One region of the Neorhizobium sp. BETTINA12A genome, then DNA from elsewhere that is predicted to be linked to it. Evidence: predicted binding sites of a transcription regulator. Region 1 holds the regulator's gene; each other region holds the start of a gene.
The links. Region 1 encodes LexA, which represses DNA repair genes until DNA is damaged. Its sites were predicted from a motif close to TGTTCNNNNTGTGTTCNG; they were not measured.
Positions count from the first base shown of each region.

Region 2: MOV61_RS23125 (ATP-dependent helicase) is a predicted target of LexA. The motif match lies at 2,056-2,073, and genes of this name have one in related genera.
Region 3: dnaE (DNA polymerase III subunit alpha) is a predicted target of LexA. The motif match lies at 3,606-3,623, and genes of this name have one in related genera.
Region 4: MOV61_RS10335 (2'-5' RNA ligase family protein) is a predicted target of LexA. The motif match lies at 2,373-2,390, and genes of this name have one in related genera.

Region 1 covers NZ_JALBGW010000018.1:538-4,997, reverse strand. Annotated here, with positions in the region: gene MOV61_RS07775 (ComEC/Rec2 family competence protein) at 34-2,541, shown strand; gene lexA (transcriptional repressor LexA) at 2,522-3,241, opposite strand; gene MOV61_RS07765 (VOC family protein) at 3,442-4,311, shown strand; partial or broken gene kdsA (3-deoxy-8-phosphooctulonate synthase) at 4,315-4,460, shown strand, end outside.
Region 2 covers NZ_JALBGW010000134.1:7,873-12,332, forward strand. Annotated here, with positions in the region: gene MOV61_RS23125 (ATP-dependent helicase) at 1-2,052, opposite strand, end outside; gene MOV61_RS23130 (iron ABC transporter substrate-binding protein) at 2,374-3,387, shown strand; partial or broken gene MOV61_RS23135 (iron ABC transporter permease) at 3,459-4,460, shown strand, end outside.
Region 3 covers NZ_JALBGW010000135.1:876-5,335, forward strand. Annotated here, with positions in the region: gene dnaE (DNA polymerase III subunit alpha) at 1-3,362, opposite strand, end outside.
Region 4 covers NZ_JALBGW010000027.1:40,787-45,246, forward strand. Annotated here, with positions in the region: gene MOV61_RS10325 (helix-turn-helix domain-containing protein) at 1-760, shown strand, start outside; gene MOV61_RS10330 (nuclear transport factor 2 family protein) at 856-2,274, shown strand; gene MOV61_RS10335 (2'-5' RNA ligase family protein) at 2,553-3,116, shown strand; gene MOV61_RS10340 (VOC family protein) at 3,199-3,681, shown strand; gene MOV61_RS10345 (methyl-accepting chemotaxis protein) at 3,702-4,460, opposite strand, start outside.

The sequences.
Region 1 (4,460 bases):
GCATGTCTGGCGGTGGGGCGGACAGAGCGTTTCATGCCGGAGGAAAATGCATTTCCGACGCATGCCAAGGCAGGGAAACTGATATCCCGGCCGCCGGACCCCCGCATAAACACAAGCGCTCCCGACTCGGGCAAGCTCCGAAATCTGGCCGAGCTTTTCCCCGCGATCGAGCGCCGCCCGCCGGTCCATACGCTGGACGGGGGCTTTCGCCGCTCCGCGAGCCGGCGCCTCGATCGGTTGCTACGCAGTTTCCCGATCATGCTGGAAGAGGAGATGGTCTATGGCCATGGCTTCCTTTTCCTGCCGGTCGTCGTCGGGGCAGGGGCCGTCTGCTGGTTCGCACTGCCCTATAACCCTGCGTTCTGGCCGTTTTTCCTCGTTTTTTGCGTATGTACGATCTTCGTGATCGTCTCGCGCCACCGCTCCGGCACGATCCATCTCTTGCCGCTCGGTGTCGCGCTCTTTCTGGGCGGCATGATGCTGGCACAGTTCGAGACGTGGCGGCGGTCCACCGTCGTTCTCGATACGCCGGTGACAACCGAACTTGCCGGCGTGGTCGAGCGCAGGGAGATCGATGCCCAGGGCCGTTGGCGCTATGTCGTCCTTATCGACCGGACATCCAATCCGGAAGTCAGGCGCCCGCCGGAGCGTGTATCGCTGCTTGCAAGGTCTCGACATGAGCCCGCCCAGATCGGCGAGACGATCAGCGGCCGCGCGCGCCTTTCACCACCCTCCGGACCTGCACTGCCTGGCCTCAACGACTTTGCCTTCTCCTCCTATTTCGACGGCATCGGCGCGGTCGGATTTTTTTATGGAGCGCCGAAAAAACAGGCTGCCGGTCCGTCGACCCGGAGCTGGATTGCCGACATCGAAAGCCGGCTTTTCGATCTCCGCAGCGCAATCGCCACCCGTATCCGCGAGACCGTGCCGGGAGATTCCGGCGCCTTTGCCGCGGCAATCGTGACGGACGAACGCCGGGCAATCTCCAAGGGAACGACCGAAGCTTTACGGCTTTCGGGATTAGCCCATATCGTCGCCATTTCCGGACTGAACATGGCGCTCGCCGCCGGTATCTTCTTCGTCGGCGTGCGGACCGTGCTCGCGGTCTTTATGGGCTTCGGCCACGCCTATCCGGTGAAGAAGATCGCCGCACTCGGCGCCCTGATAATGGTCACCGCCTATTACCTGATCTCCGGTTTCGGCGTTTCGGCCGAGCGGGCCTACATCATGATGGCAATCATGCTGGTTGCCGTCCTCTTCGACCGACCGTCGATCAGCCTGCACAATGTGGCGCTGTCCGCGCTCGTCATCATCGCCATGTCGCCCTCGGAAATGCTCGGGCCGAGCTTCCAGATGTCGTTTGCCGCCACCGTTGCCCTGGTCGCCGGTTACGCGCTCTGGAAACAGAGGGCCGAGGGCCGCGATCCTCAGCCTCTGCCGTTCCGCCACCGCATGGTGATGCCGATCCTGGCATCGTGGAATTTCGCAGCCGGCGTCTTCGTCACCTCGCTGATCGGCGGCGTTTCGACCGCGATGTTTTCGGTCGAGCATTTCCATCGCATCGCCACCTATGGCCTCGCCGCAAACCTGGCAGCCATGCCGATCATCTCCTTCGTGGTGATGCCGGCCGGTCTGGTCGGCATGCTACTGATGCCCTTCGGCCTTGATGCTCCCTTCATGAAGCTCATGGGCCTTGGCCTGGAAGCGGTGATCGCTATTGCCGGGCACGTGGCTGCCTGGGGTGGCGATGTCGGGATAGGCCGCCAGCATCCATGGTTCCTGACGGTCTCAACGGCAGGCTTCCTGCTGCTGACCCTGCTCAGGACGAAGCTAAGGCTGATCGGTCCGCCGCTGATGGTGACCGCTCTGCTGCTTTCCTGGCATGAGCGATCGACGCCTCTGGCGGATATATTGGTCTCGGAAGACGGGACAATGGTGGCGCTCGTAAACGGGGAACGGGTTTCCACCAACCGCACCCGCCCGCCTGATTTCATCTACGACCAGTGGAAGAGGGCGCTTCTGCTCGGCGACCCGACCAAACCGGACATGTCGCCGGCCAGGGACAAGCCGCCCGACCGCAAACCAGCAGGCGCAAAAAACGATAAGCGCCGCGAGTTGACCTCGGCGGAACTCGAAACAGTGAGGTTGCGAATAAGCCAGGTGACTTCCGACCGCTTCACCTGCGAGCCTAAGGCCTGGTGCGCCGCAAGCACGGGCAATGCCATCATCGTGGCCGTAGAAGACGGCCGTTACGCCGGCGCTGCCTGCGACGCCGCCGATCTTGTCATCGCCCCGCGGGCACGTTTCGACCGATGCCGGTCCGGCGGACTGATGATCAATGGCGCGACGCTTAGAAAGACCGGCGCGCTGGAGATTTCGCTGAACGGCACGGGCGACATGCGACGCTGGGAGGTCCGTGCCGCAATGGCGGCCGAGGACCGGCCCTGGACTAGGCACCGCCACTACGATTGGCGAAGCCAGAGTTTCGACAACGCGTTGCCGGAACCGCTCCGGCAGCTAATCAGTGATAACGGCGGATGAGGCCGACGAGCTTGCCCTGGATCTTCACCCGGTCAGGCCCGAAAATGCGGGTCTCGTAGGCGGGGTTGGCGGCTTCGAGCGCGATCGAGGCGCCGCGGCGGCGAAAACGCTTCAGCGTCGCTTCCTCATCGTCCACCAGCGCCACGATGATGTCGCCGGGATTGGCCGTCGTGCCGTTGCGAATGATCACGGTGTCGCCATCGAGAATGCCTGCCTCGATCATCGAATCGCCCTTGACCTCCAGCGCGTAATGCTCGCCGGAGCCGAGCATCTCGGCCGGCACGGAGATGTCGTGCGTGTTGTTCTGGATCGCCGAGATCGGCACGCCGGCGGCGATGCGGCCCATGACGGGAACGGTCGTGGCGTTCGACGAGCCATCGTTGGCCGCGAGTTTCTGAGGTGCTGCGGCCGGCTGCGGTTTGCCGAGGCTGCCCTCGATGACGCTGGGCGAAAAACCGCGCCGCGGCTGAATGCTCGGCGAATAGGCTTCCGGGAGCTTGATGACTTCCAGCGCGCGGGCCCGGTTCGGCAGGCGGCGGATGAAGCCGCGCTCCTCGAGCGCCGTGATCAGACGATGGATTCCGGACTTGGACGCAAGGTCGAGCGCGTCCTTCATTTCGTCGAATGACGGCGGGATACCGGATTCTTTCATGCGTTCGTGAATGAACAGAAGCAATTCCTGTTGTTTGCGCGTGAGCATCTTTTGGCACCCTCAGAGTCGGAAACAAATCCAGAACGGACACTATATGTTCCATATGTGTTCCGCAAGTCCCTAAATTTCTGTGAAGTATGATGATTTTTTCTTCATAGATGCGTGCCAGATATCTGGTGTCACACCACTTGCGCGGCGCCAGCCCGCTGCCAAAGTAGCTTTGCGATTCCAATTCAGGGGGCCCTCGCGTGAACGCAAGACCGATCGATCATCTCGTGCTGCCGGTGGCGGGACTTACCGCTGCGCGTTCCCGGCTCACGGAGCTCGGTTTTACAGTTGCGCCGGATGCTTTTCATCCTTTCGGCACCGCCAATGCTTGCGTGTTCTTCTCGGATGGGACCTACCTGGAGCCGCTGGCTCTTGCCAACCGACGCCATGCGGGTGTTGCGGCAAAGCGCGGCAACGTTTTCACGGCTCGCGATCTCGCCTTCCGCAAGACGTCCAACCGGCAGGGCTTTTCCGCTCTCGTTGTCGCGACCCGCGATGCGATGGCCGATCATGCGCGTTTCAAGATGCGCGGCGTTTCGGCAGGCGACGTGCTGGAATTTTCCCGCGGCATGATCCTGGCCGACGGTTCCGAGACGCAGGCGAGCTTCCGGCTGGCATTCGCCGGCGATGACCGCGCGCCCGAGTTCTTCCTGTTTTCCTGCCAGCGCATCAACCCGCTGCCTGCCGACCGCGAGCTGGAGCGGCATGCCAATACCGTCACCGGCCTGAGCGAAATCATCCTGTCGGCCCCGACACCTGCCGATTTCGCTCCGCTGGTCGAACAGGTGCTGCTGACCAAGGCCGCGCCGGAGGCTGCACCGCTCCAGCTTGCCGCGGCCAATGCCCGCATCCGGATCCTGCAGGATCGGGAGCTCGAGGCGGAATTTGCGGTTCAGCCGACCCCGGGCGCCGAAGGACTGCGCGGCCGGGCGGTCATCTTCAAAACCGCCGATCTTGCCGTGACAGAGATCACCCTTGCTGCTAATGACGTCGCATTCGTCCGCCGGGAGGGCCGTGTTCTCGTCTCGGCGGCGCCCGGCCAGGGTGTTTTGTTCGGCTTCGAGGAATAGATCATGGAAGTTACCGCAAACTCCAGCGTCTCCGTCGGCGAAGGAGGCGGCAAGGTGGTTTTCGCGCAGAACGCAAAACTGTCGCTGATCGCCGGTCCCTGCCAGATGGAAAGCCGCGACCACGCCTTCATGATGGCAGGCGCGTTGAA
Region 2 (4,460 bases), on a different contig from region 1:
CATGCGGGCGGTGACGTCGATGCGGACCTGGTGGCGGGCCTGCCGTTCGGCGTCGGTCATCTGGGCGGCGACCGGCCAGGCGGCGGTTTCGAAGAATTGCAGCAGCGTCGCCGGGATGAAGCGGGTGCGGGCGGCATAGACATGGCGGTCGCCTTGCGACGCCTGGCCGTGCACGAAGAAACGCTGCGGCGTCATCAGATGCAGGTGGTCCTTGGCCCGCGTCATCGCGACGTAGAGGAGGCGGCGTTCCTCCTCGACCTCGGCGGTCGAGCCGACGCCGAGGTCGGAGGGGATGCAGCCGTCGACGCAGTTCAGAAGAAAGACCGAGCGCCATTCCTGACCCTTCGACGAATGGATGGTCGAGAGGATCAGATAATCCTCGTCGAGCAGAGGCGTGCCGGATTCGGCGCTGGTCGCATCCGGCGGATCGAGCGTCAGTTCGGTAAGGAAGCGTTCACGGGAGGTATAGCCAGAGGCGATCTGCTCGAGCTGCAAAAGGTCGGCCTTGCGGGTTTCGGCGTCCTCGTGAATTCGAATGAGATGCGGTTCGTACCAGAGACGGGCGAGGCCGATTTCGGACGGCCAGCCCTGGCCTTTGCGGACGGCGGCGAGCATGTCGACGAAGGCCGGCCAGTCGGCACCGGAACGTGGCGGAGCGGGGATTTCCTGGAGGGCTGCGAGCGGTTCGGGGTCGGTGGCGATCACATCGAGGATCTTTCCGGCCGTCTGCGGACCGATGCCGGGGATGAGCTGCATCAGCCGGAAACCGGCGACCCGGTCGCGCGGGTTCTGGGCGAAGCGCAGCGCCGCCAGCATGTCCTTGACATGGGCGCTGTCGAGGAATTTCAGGCCGCCGAATTTCACAAATGGGATGTTGCGGCGGGTGAGCTCGACTTCCAGCGGGCCGGAATGATGGGAGGAGCGGAACAGCACCGCCTGCTGTTTCAAAGTCATGCCGGTTTCGCGGTTTTCGAGGATCTTTTCGACGATGTAATTGGCCTGTTCGGCCTCGTCCTTGACGGCAACGAGGCGGGGGCGCTCTTCCGACTGGCGCTCGGTCCAGAGGTTCTTGGTAAAACGCTCGCGGGCGAGATCGATGACGCCGTTGGCGGCGGCCAGAATCGTATTGGTCGAGCGGTAATTGCGGTCGAGCGTGACGATGTTGGCCGGCGGATCGAACGTGTTCGGGAAATCGAGGATGTTGCGGATCGTCGCTGCGCGGAAGGAATAGATCGACTGCGCATCGTCGCCGACGACGGTGAGGCCGATACCGCCGGGTTTCATCGCCATCAGGATCGACGATTGCAGCCGGTTGGTGTCCTGGTATTCGTCGACGAGGACGTGGTCGAAACGGCCGCCGACATCCTGCGCAATCGCCGGCTCGCTCATCATCTGCGCCCAGTAGAGCAGGAGGTCATCGTAATCCAGCACGTTCTGGGCCTGCTTGGCCTCGACATAGGAGGCGAACAGTTCGCGCAGCTGCTTTTCCCAGGCGGAGCACCAGGGGAAATAGAGTTTCAGCACCTCGTCCAGAGGCGTTTCCGAATTCACCGCTCGGGAGTAGATCTGCAGGCAGGTGCCTTTGGTCGGAAACCGGTTCTCGGTCTTCGAGAAGCCGAGTTCGTGACGCACGAGGTTCATCAGGTCGGCGGAATCTTCCCGGTCGTGGATGGTGAAGTCGTGGTCGAGGCCGATCTGTTCGGCGTAGAGGCGCAGCAGGCGGGCGCCGATGCCGTGGAAGGTGCCGGCCCAGGAGAGCGCGTCGGTCATGATGCCGGCATTGGCGCCCAGAACCTGCGCGCAGATGCGCTCGACGCGGCGGCTCATTTCGGAAGCGGCGCGGCGGGAAAAGGTCATCAGCAGGATGCGTCGCGGATCGGCGCCCGAGACGATCAGGTGCGCGACGCGGTGGGCGAGCGTGTTGGTCTTGCCGGAACCGGCACCGGCGATGACCAGCAAAGGCCCGGCCGGGCCGCCCTTGGGGACGTCCGAGCCGTGCTCCACCGCGCGCCGCTGCGCGTCATTCAGCTTTTCCAGATAAGCAACAGCCATGCCCGTTCCCGATGTGTTCGAATTAGCCATAGCTGATTCGTGCGCCTACGCGGAAATCGGCATTGCCGTGCATGCGGCAAGTCACCAACTTGCATGCGTGCCGGAACATTGCGATCATGCTGGCGGCGGTATTTCCGCCCAAGTGCAATTGCGTTCCAAGGGCTGGTGCTGCGACCAATTCGCTTCCGGCCCTGTATCTGTTTGTATTTCAAACGTAAATCACGTTTTTGTTATGTGGCCTCTCGAAATAAACTTGACCACAAATCTCTGCTTTGGTTATGACGGCCTCGTCAAATTCCTGACTCTCTTGCGGAGGCGATCTTGAAAACTTCGTTCACCTTGGCTGCGGGCGTTGCCCTGGCTGTTTCTGTTCTCGCTCTTTCCTCGCCGGCTTCGGCGCAGGTCAAGGATAGCCTGACCATCTATAATGCCCAGCACGAGGGGCTGACCAAGGAATGGGCGCAGGCCTTCACGGAAGAGACCGGCATCGTCGTTACCATCCGCCAGGGCGGCGACCTCGAAATCGCCAACCAGATCGTGCAGGAAGGCGCCAATTCGCCGGCCGACGTGTTCCTCACCGAAAACTCGCCGGCCATGGCGCTGGTGGACGGCAAGGGCCTGTTCGCACCGATCGACAAGGCGACGCTCGACCAGGTTCTGCCGGGCTTCCATCCGGCCAACGGCAACTGGGTCGGCATCGCTGCCCGCTCGACGGTTTTTGCCTATGACAAGACCAAGCTGACGGAAGACAAGCTACCGAAGTCGATGCTCGACCTTGCCAAGCCGGAATGGAAGGGCCGCTGGACGGCTTCTCCGTCGGGCGCCGATTTCCAGGCGATCGTCGGCGCGCTGCTGCAGCTCAAGGGCGAGGAAGCGACCGCTGCCTGGCTGAAGGGTATGAAGGAAAATGCGACCCCGATCCGCGGCAATTCGACGGCGATGAAGGCAGTCAATGCCGGCCAGTTCGAAGGCGCGCTGATCTATCACTACTACTATTTCGGCGACGTGGCGAAGACCGGCGAAAACACCAAGAACGTCGGCATGCATTATTTCAAGAACCAGGATCCGGGCGCTTTCGTGTCGATCTCAGGCGGCGGCGTCCTCGCCTCCTCGAAACACAAGGAACAGGCCCAGGCCTTCCTGAAGTGGGTTACCGGCAAGGGCGGCCAGAAGGTCCTGCGCGATGGCACCTCCTTTGAATATGCCGTCGGCAAGGGCGAGGCTTCCAACAAGATGCTGACCCCGATCGCCGACCTACAGGCCCCGAAGGTCGAGCCCTCGACCCTCAACAACGCAAAGGTCACCGACATGATGACCGCCGCCGGCCTGCTCTAAAAGCGGTCGATAACAGTTGCATGGAGACATCGCAGGGCGTACCTGCGATGTCTCGTATTTTCGGACCGTCAATGACTTCCACCACAGATACCCGGATCTCCATCGCGCCGCGACACCGCCTGCCGGCGGCATCGTTCTGGACGCTGACGATCGCGGTCGTGGTGGCTTTGCTGGCGCTCCTGCCGCTCGGCTTCGTGTTGTGGGCGGCGGCGGTGACCGGCTGGGAGATGGCCTCGCAGCTGATCTTCCGCTCGCGGGTCGGCGAGCTGCTGGCCAATACCGTCCTGCTCGTCGTCTTCACCATTCCGATCTGCGCCGTGCTTGGCGTTTCGCTCGCCTGGCTGACCGAGCGCAGCGACCTGCCGGGCGCGCGTTTCTGGTCCTGGCTCTGCGTCACGCCGCTTGCCGTGCCGGCCTTCGTGCATTCCTATGCCTGGATCGGAATGTGGCCCGGTTTCAACGGCCTTCCCGCCGGCGTGGCGATCTCGGTCGTCGCCTATTTTCCGTTTCTCTATCTTCCGCTTTCGGCCGCCTTCCGGCTGCTCGACCCGGCGCTTGAGGACCAGGCGGCATCGCTCGGGCTGGCGCCTTTCGCCGTTTTCCGGCGCGTCGTGCTGCCGCAGCTGCGGCTTGCCCTTTGCGGCGGGGCGCTGCTGGTCGGCCTGCATCTGCTGGCCGAATACGGCCTCTTCGCGATGATCCGCTTCGACACGTTCACGACCGCGATCATCGACCAGTTCCAGTCCACCTATAACGGCGTTGCCGCCTACATGCTGGCGCTGGTGCTGGTGCTCTGCTGTTTCGTGCTGCTCGGCCTTGAAGCCTCGTTGCGCGGCCGCAGCCGGTATGCGCGGCTCGGGTCCGGCGTCGCTCGGCGGCCGAAGGTCGCAAGGCTCGGCAAGTGGAAATACGCTGCCTTGCTCGTGCCTGCGGTCACCGCCGCGTTTGCGCTCGGCATCCCGGTGCTGACCCTTGGTCGCTGGCTGATTGCCGGCGGTGCAGGTGTGTGGCGGATCGACGAGGTTGGGCTGGCACTGTGGCAGACGCTGGTCATCTGCCTGATCGGCGGGATC
Region 3 (4,460 bases), on a different contig from region 1:
AGCCCGTCGCCCCGGGCATTCAGGTGCCGGGCAACCGCGCGCATCGGGCCTGAATCGCGCACGAAGACGCGCAGCGCCTTCTGCATCTGCACCGACTTTTCCTCAAGCGACTGCGCGGTCTGGATGCGCAGGCCAATACCTTCCGGCCGCTCCTCCGCCTGCACGGTGATGACCAGCGACTTGCCGGGCTCGAGCAGGTCTCGATATTGCGCCAGCCCCTCCGAGAACAGCACGGCCTCGAACTGGCCGGTCGCATCCGAGAAGGTGACGATGCCCATCTTGTTGCCGGTACGGGTCTTGCGCTCCTGCTTGCTGGTCACCGTTCCCGCCAGTCGGCCGGCGGTAGCGCCCTGTTTCACGGCGGCGGAAAAATCCGCGAAATTCTGGACGCGCATCTTGGCGAGCACGCTGGCATAGGCATCGAGCGGGTGGGCGGAGAGATAGAAGCCGAGCACCTGGTATTCGCGCATCAGCTTTTCGGACGGCATCCACGGCGTGAAGGCCGGAAAGATCAGCGTTTCCGGGCCGGAGGCGGAGGACGAGCCGAACATGTCGTGCTGGCCGCTGACCTTCTCCCCTTGCGCGCGCTGGGCGTAACCGATGATGCGGTCGAGACCGCCGCTCAGTTCGGCGCGGTCGCGGCCGAAACAATCGAAGGCACCCGCCGAGATCAGGCTTTCCATGACGCGGCGGTTGACCTGTTTCGGGTCGATCCGCAGGCAGAAGTCCTCGATGCTGGCAAACGGCACATCGCCGCGCACTTCGGTGATGTGATCGACCGCCGACTCGCCGACGCCCTTGATGGCGGCCAGCGCGTAATAGATCCTGTTGTCGCCGGTCTCGAAATGCCGGAACGAGGTCTGCACCGACGGCGGAATGACCGCGATGCCGAGGCGGCCGGCATCCTGACGGAAGTCGTTCAGCTTCTCGCTGTTCGACATATCGTAAGTCATCGACGCGGCGAGGAACTCCACCGGATAATGCGCCTTCATGAAAGCGGTCTGGTAGGAGACGATGGCGTAGGCCGCGGCGTGTGACTTGTTGAAGCCGTAGTTGGCGAATTTTGCCAGCAGTTCGAAGATGTTGTTGGCTTGCGGCTTGGAGACGCCGTTCTTGATGGCGCCATCGACAAAGCGTTCGCTCTGCTGGTCCATCTCCGCCTTGATCTTCTTGCCCATGGCGCGGCGCAGCAGGTCGGCCTCGCCGAGCGAATAGCCCGAGAGCACCTGGGCGATCTGCATCACCTGCTCCTGGTAGACGATAACCCCTTGGGTCTCCTTCAGAAGGTGGTCGATCGTCGGGTGGATCGACTCGATTTCCTCCTCGCCGTGCTTGCGGGCATTGTAAGTCGGAATGTTCTCCATCGGGCCCGGACGATAAAGCGCCACGAGCGCGATAATGTCCTCGATACAGTCCGGCCGCATGCCGATCAGCGCCTTGCGCATGCCGGCACTTTCCACCTGGAACACGCCGACCGTCTCGCCGCGCGAGAGCATCTCGTAGGTCTTGGTGTCGTCGAGCGGGATCTTGGCGAGATCGATCTCGATGCCGCGCTTGCGGCAGAAATCGACCGCAGTCTTCAGCACGGTCAGCGTCTTCAGGCCGAGGAAGTCGAACTTCACGAGCCCCGCCTGCTCCACCCATTTCATGTTGAACTGGGTGACCGGCATGTCCGAGCGAGGGTCCCGATACATCGGCACCAGTTTCGACAGCGGACGGTCGCCGATGACGATCCCGGCGGCGTGGGTCGAGGCGTGGCGGTAGAGGCCTTCGATCTTCTGGGCAATATCGAGAAGGCGGGCGACGACCGGTTCCTTGTCGGCCTCCTCCTGGAATTTCGGATCCTCCTCGATCGCCTTCGACAGCGGCGTCGGGTTGGCCGGGTTGTTCGGCACCAACTTGCAGATCTTGTCGACCTGGCCATAGGGCATTTCGAGCACGCGGCCGACGTCGCGCAAGGCGGCGCGTGCCTGCAGCGAACCGAAGGTGATGATCTGCGCCACCTGCTCGCGGCCGTATTTCTGCTGCACGTAGCGGATCACCTCTTCGCGGCGATCCTGGCAGAAGTCGATGTCGAAGTCCGGCATCGAGACGCGGTCGGGATTGAGAAAGCGCTCGAACAGCAGCGAGAAACGCAGCGGATCGACGTCGGTAATCGTCAGCGCATAGGCGACCAGCGAACCCGCACCCGAACCACGGCCGGGACCAACCGGGATGCCCTGCTGCTTCGCCCATTTGATGAAATCGGCAACGATCAGGAAGTAGCCCGGGAACTTCATCTTCTCGATGACGCTGAGCTCGAAATCCAGCCGGTCCCGATAATCCTGTTCGGTATAACCGCGCGTCATGCCGAGCGTTGCGATGCGCTCTTCGAGGCCTTCGACGGACTGGCGGCGCAGCTCTTCGGCCTCGGCGCGTTCGGCTTCCGCCGGATCGTCGGTGGCGCCGGTGAAGCGCGGCAGGATCGGATTGCGGGTCTTCAGCACGAAGGAGCAGCGCTGCGCGATCTCGACGGTGTTTTCGAGCGCCTCCGGCAGGTCGGCGAACAGCTTTGCCATTTCGGCGCGGCTCTTCAGATAATGGTCGGGCGTCAGGCGGAAGCGGGTATCGTCCGAGACGATCGCGTTGTGGGCAACCGCCATCAGCGCGTCATGCGCATCGTAATCGGCCTTGGTGGGAAAGAAGGCCTCGTTGGTCGCGACCAGCGGCAGGTCGTGGTCGTAGGCGAGCGTGACGATCTTGTGCTCGTGGCGCCGATCGTAGGCGCCGTGGCGCTGCAGTTCGACATAAAGCCGATCGCCGAATATCTCCTTGAGCTTCAGGAGTCTCGCTTCGGCAAGCGTAGCATTGCCTTCCTTCAGAGCCACGTCGACGGGACCGGTGCCTGCGCCGGTCAGTGCGATCAGCCCCTCGGTGCCGCCGTCCTCCAGCCAGGAGCGGCTGATATGGATGGACTGATGCCCCTCGTCGCCGAGATAGGCGCGGCTGATCAGGTCCACAAGCCGTTCGTAACCGACGGCGTTGGCCGCCAGCACGACGATCGCCGGCAGCTTGGCGAGCTGCTGGTGGCTGTTGCGCCGCTCGTCCGACTGGTCTTCCATATCGATCGACAGCTGGCAGCCGATGATCGGCTGCAGGCCGTCGCCGATTGCCTTCTGGGCGAATTCCAGCGCGACGAACAGATTGTTGGTGTCGGTGATCGCGATCGCCGGCTGATTGTCCGCGATCGCCTTCGAGAGGATCTTCTTGAGCGGCAAGGCGCCTTCAAGAAGCGAATAGGCGGAATGGACGCGCAGGTGAACGAACTGAGGGGTGTCCCCCAGCTTTTCCGATCCCGATTTTACGTCCGCTGTATCTGCCATGCCTGCGCCTTACCCGTTTGATGAAGCGGGAACCATCTCATGAATCAGGCTATTGTCCGGCGCAGGGCTTTGAGAGTCCAGTTCGGATTTCCCTCCTCAACGCCTTTCGGCCGAGGGACCGGCTGGACGTCCGATCACATGGCCATCATGATCATGGAAAGGCTGGCCACGAAGGTGGCGATGGAAGCGAATGCGGCAATGTCACGAAACAGGTCAGTCATCGTCGTCTCCCGTGTTCTCTTATGTTTTTATTTTGTTCTCATTTTGTTTGAGAGTCAATAAAAGAACAGACCGGAAACAAACATATCGCGATATCCTCCCTCACCTGGTAAACAAGGTGTTAACGGCGAGGTTCGGCCGGATCGGCGCATGTGGATACGTCCGGACTGGTGACCATCCGGGCATGAGCAATTTCGGACGGCGCGCTGAAAGCTGCCTCCTCGTAAGATAAGTAATAAGTGACACCTTTCAGCGCCCCGTTCGGCGGTTAATATCCGCGACTTCGGTCCCTCTGCCGTGGCCTTTCCGGACGGTGTTCGTATGACCCATGGCGCCCCATCCGATCTGATCGGAAAGGCTTCCACGGATCTCCGCCGGTTTCTCCGATAGTATCGGTCGGACTTTGAAAAATCCGGCGACACCATCCGGTCAGCCACCATGTGTGCCGCACAAGCACGTCCGGCGCGCGCTTTCGGGCATCAAGAGACGAAGGCTCGGTCCGTTTGCCTTCACCTCTCCCCGTTGTCGCCTGAGGGAGACCATTTTCCGCGAACCCGAACGCCAAGGTTTTGCGTCTTGCCCTTGACGTCCGCGCCGGTCCCGCCTCGCCAGCACGCCTGCCGGTGTATCCGTGACCGAACGGTGAGATTGTAGGCATAGGCTGGGAGGGCGGGGATGAGAGAGGACGTGGATTGGGGTAAGGTATTAAAATGGCTGGGGGAAGTGTTCGGGAGCGTCCTCGCACGGAGGGGGCAGTCCGCATGGAATAAGCCCCTCATCCGCCTACCGGGACCTTCTCCCCGTTCTGACGGGGAGAAGGGACGCAAGCCGCACCGGCCTCGCCTCGATTACTGACGGCGAATGGGCCGCCGGAGAGGA
Region 4 (4,460 bases), on a different contig from region 1:
AGCGCGCCTGACGGCGGAGAGGCTGCATACGCCTCCCGGCGGCGGACGCTTTGCGATATCGCGCCTGACGCTCGGGCTTTTTCTCGTCGATCAGGACCGCCACCGGATCGCCGTCGGCTCCGACAAACGGCAGCATGTGCCTCTGAAAGCCGGCGAAGGCTGGATCCTGCCGGCGGGTGCGGCGGGTATTTGCGAATATGACGAGGCGCTGTCTTTCCTGAGACTTGAGGTGCCCGAAAACCTGCTCGCCGATGTAGGCTTCGAACGTCATTCGGATTTCAGGCCGGTTATCGGCACTTTCGACCCGCTGCTGGCGCAGCTTGCACACCAAACAGTGTCAATTGCCGGCCATGCGTCGGCGCTCTACCGTGAAACGATGCAATTGGCGCTGGCGGCGCACCTCGCCCAGATCCTGGCTCCTGACCGGCCGAAGCTTGTCGGAATCGACGACAGGCGGCTGCACCGCGCGCTTGCCTACATCCACGAAAACCTTTCGGCCGATCTGTCACTGGAAGACATGGCAGCCGAAGCGGCGATGAGCCGTTTTCATTTCGCGCGGGCATTTACCAGGGCGCTCGGCAAATCGCCACTTCAATACGTCATTCATGAGCGGGTGAAGTTGGCAAAACTGTTCCTGAAGACCACGCGGCTGCCGATCGCCTCCGTTGCGGGCCGGGTCGGTTATGAGGATGTCTCGCGGTTCGGCCAGCATTTCCGTCGCCACACGGGCACGACGCCCGCTGCCTTCAGGGTCGATTGAAGCAATAATCGCATAACGAACGCCAAGATCTGCGCCTGTGCCGCTTCTGCATAACTGCCAAATTCCCGTCATTCTAACCAAGATGGGAGAACGCCATGAAAGCCGCTGCTTTTTCAACCTTCTGCGTGGCGATGATGACCTCCGCCGCCCTCGCGGAGGATATCCAGACCCGAAGCGTTTCCTTCGAGAACCAGGGCGCGGCGCTCGCCGGCACGCTCTATCTGCCACCGGACTACAGAGCCGGTGAGAAACGTCCAGGCGTGGTGGTTAGCGGCGCCTGGACCTCCATCAAGGAGCAGATGTCCGGCCTCTATGCCCGCGAAATGGCGGACCGCGGTTTTGCCGCACTCGCCTTCGATCATCGCGGCTGGGGACAGTCGGGCGGTGAAATCCGCTTCAAGGAGGATCCGGCCGAAAAGACCGGCGACATCGCTGCCGCGGCCGCATTCATGGCGACACTGCCGGAAGTGGATGCGGCCAACATCAACGGGCTCGGCATCTGCGCGTCGGCGGGATACATGGCAGCGGCGGCGACGGGCAATGGCAATTTCGCCGCCATCGCATTGGTCGCACCATGGCTGCACAACCGACAGATCGTCGAGCAGGTCTATGGCGGGCCGGACGGCGTTTCCAAGCTGATCGCCACGTCACGCGAGGCGGTGGCTTCGGAGCGCCGGGGCGAACCAAGGATCGTCACTGCCGCCAGCACGACCGACAAGGCCTCGCTCATGTATCAGGTCCCCTATTACACGGAGGCCAATCGCGGCCTTATCCCGCAATATGACAACCGCTTCAACCTCGCCTCCTGGGAGCCGTGGCTGACCTATGATTCCGTTTCTCTCGGGGCAAAGCTCGACAAGCCGACCTTGATCGTTCATTCGGAGGGAGCTGCCGTGCCGCAGGGTGCGCATGCGTTTTACGCGCTGCTGCCGGGCGAGAAATCGGAACTCTGGCTCGACGGTATCAGTCAGTTCGACTTCTACGACCGATCGGAGCCGGTGACGATTGCGGCGGACGCCGCGGCAGCGCATTTCACCCGCGTCAATGCGATCCGGCAGATCGATCCCGAGGACCGTGCGGCGATCATCGACACGATCATCGATATCGCCGCCGGCGCCGACCGGCATCAATGGGATCGGGTACGTCGCGCCTTCGCCGACGAGGTGACGCTTGACTATACGAGCCTCTGGGGCGGCAAGCCGATTGCCCAACCGGCCGATGAAGTGATCCGGCAATGGTCCGGTTTCCTGCCGGGTTTCGACGAGACGCGGCATCTCGTGACCAATCATACGATCACGGGCTTACAAGGCGAGAAGGCGACCGCCGAGGCCGATTTCCAGGCGACCCATCGCATCGGAACCGATCTCTGGGTGCTGATCGGCAGTTACCGCTACGAGCTCGCCAAGGTTAACGGCAGCTGGAAAATTTCCGCCCTGACCATGATTGCGACGGACGAGACCGGCGACAGGGCGCTCACCCAGCGCGCCGTCGAACGCGCGCCGAAAACCCGCTGAACTTGAGGAGGACCAGGCGGCGGCCGACAGCTTCTTCTGGCAGGCTTATCCGCTAAAGCCGGTGCCGGAGCGGCTCGCAAGTTAACCATGATTGCAATTGTTCCGCATTTGTTCTTTACTCATCCAAGGAGTCTCGCTAAAAATCATTCAACGGCATGAGGTCGCATTACTATGACGGTAGCAAGATGAGCTTGCGCAAGCACGCTAGCCAGCTCTCGTTTCCCTTTGGCGAGAGCTGGCAGCTACCCAACCGGCCAGAACGACGGAAGAGCAAGCTGATGTTCGTGCTCAAGCCTTCCGCTCCCCTCGGTCTCATCATGCATGGCGATGCCATGATTCACGCGACAAACCAGAATACTCGCGATGCCTATCCCGCCGATCTTCTTCATATGAGCCTGCTTTGCATGGAAGAGTTCGATGAGCCGCCCGCGACGCTTATCGAGGCAACCAGGATGGTCATGGCCGGTATCCGGGCAAGGCCTATTCCGATCACCCTCGACAGCAGCGGCCTGTTCGGAGACAGGCGTCACCTCGCCCTGTATCGCGCCAAGGGTAATCCGATTGTCAATCAGTTCGCGCAGATGCTGCGTCATGCCCTCACCCGACACAACCTACCGAATGTCTGGATGGCGGACGCCGCCCCGCATGTGACGCTGATCTATGGCTGCGGCCGAATTGAACCCATGCCTATCGAGCGGAACTACGCCTGGATCGCCGGGGAATTCATGCTGGTCTACAGCCATTATGGCGAAACCCGGCACGAGGAATTCGGGAGATGGAGTTTCGATCCGAATGCCCCTGCTTATCCGATGCGGCCAGAACAGCTCCGCATGACGATTTGACGGAAAAGAATTTCGTGAACATGTCGGGCCGACGGGAGCGCGGGCGTCCTGTGGCCGGTCACCCATTACCAGGAGAGAGCAATTGGTCATCCAGAAACATAAAATCGTGCCCCATCTCTGGTTCGAGAACGACGCCGAAGAAGCGGTCAATTTCTATGTCTCGATATTCGACAATTCAAAGATCACCGATGTCTCGCGCTTTGGCGACGCCGGTCCTGGCTTGAAAGGTTCGGTGATGGCGATGGGCTTCGAACTCGAAGGGCAGAGCTTTGCCGCGATCAACGGCGGACCTTTGGCGAAGTTCAACGGCGCGGTTTCCTTCCTTGTCCATTGCGAGACGCAGGATGAGATCGACCATTATTACGGCAAGCTCGTCGAAGGTGGCCAGCAGCAGCCCTGCGGATGGCTGACGGATCGTTTCGGCCTCGTCTGGCAGGTCAACTATGCCAGGATGGCGACAATGCTGACGGATAGCGACAACGCCCGCGCCAGTCGTGTCATGCAGGCCATGTTCTCGATGAAAAAGATCGAAATTGCCAAACTGGACGCTGCCTACGCGGGGTGACGCAACGCCACCCGCCGATATCAGACCTTGATCGCGAGGCGCAGCCCACCCCAGTGACGCCCGTTGACGGTGATCGGAGCGGAAATGTCCTTCATCAGCACGAACTGGCCGCCGCCCATGTCTCGACGGTAGGTCTGCAGCAGGAAAGGTTCCTTGTTGCGACCGGCCGCCAGGCCGACACGGTCGTTGAAGATGCGCCGGTTGCGGCAGTTGGCGGTATTCCAGGTCACGTCGCCGGGACGCTGGCGCTGCGAAAATTTTCGATTATGGGTCGGCAGATAGCCGTTTTCGTCGATGGCCGCACAAAATGCCACCTGCGGGTCGCTTTCGGCTGCTTGTTCCTGGATCGGCGGCAGGACGGCGTCGGTGAACTCCGTAAAGCGCGTCATGTATTGCACGGGATCGCTGCCGGGGATCGCCGCGTATTGCCGATCGAACAGGGCGCCAAGATCGATGCGGCCGGATTTGACGGCCGCCTCGAAGACGGACGAAACCTCGGCGGCATAGGCCATCACGGCGCGGATATGGGGGCTGTCCGGCGTCTCGATGCCGACGCTCGCCGTCGTCTGGATCATCCGTTCGGAAATCGTCACCACCTCGCCGACGCGGGAAGAGGTCTGCTGCAGCTGGTCGTTGGATTTCAGGATCGCGCTTGCGGCGGAAGCGATCGAAGAGGCGAACTCGCCGCATTGCCGGTCGACGGTCTCGGTGGTCCCGGCAAGCGAAGACGCGTTGTCGAGGATCTGGGTCATGACGCCTTCGACGCCCTTGAATGAGCC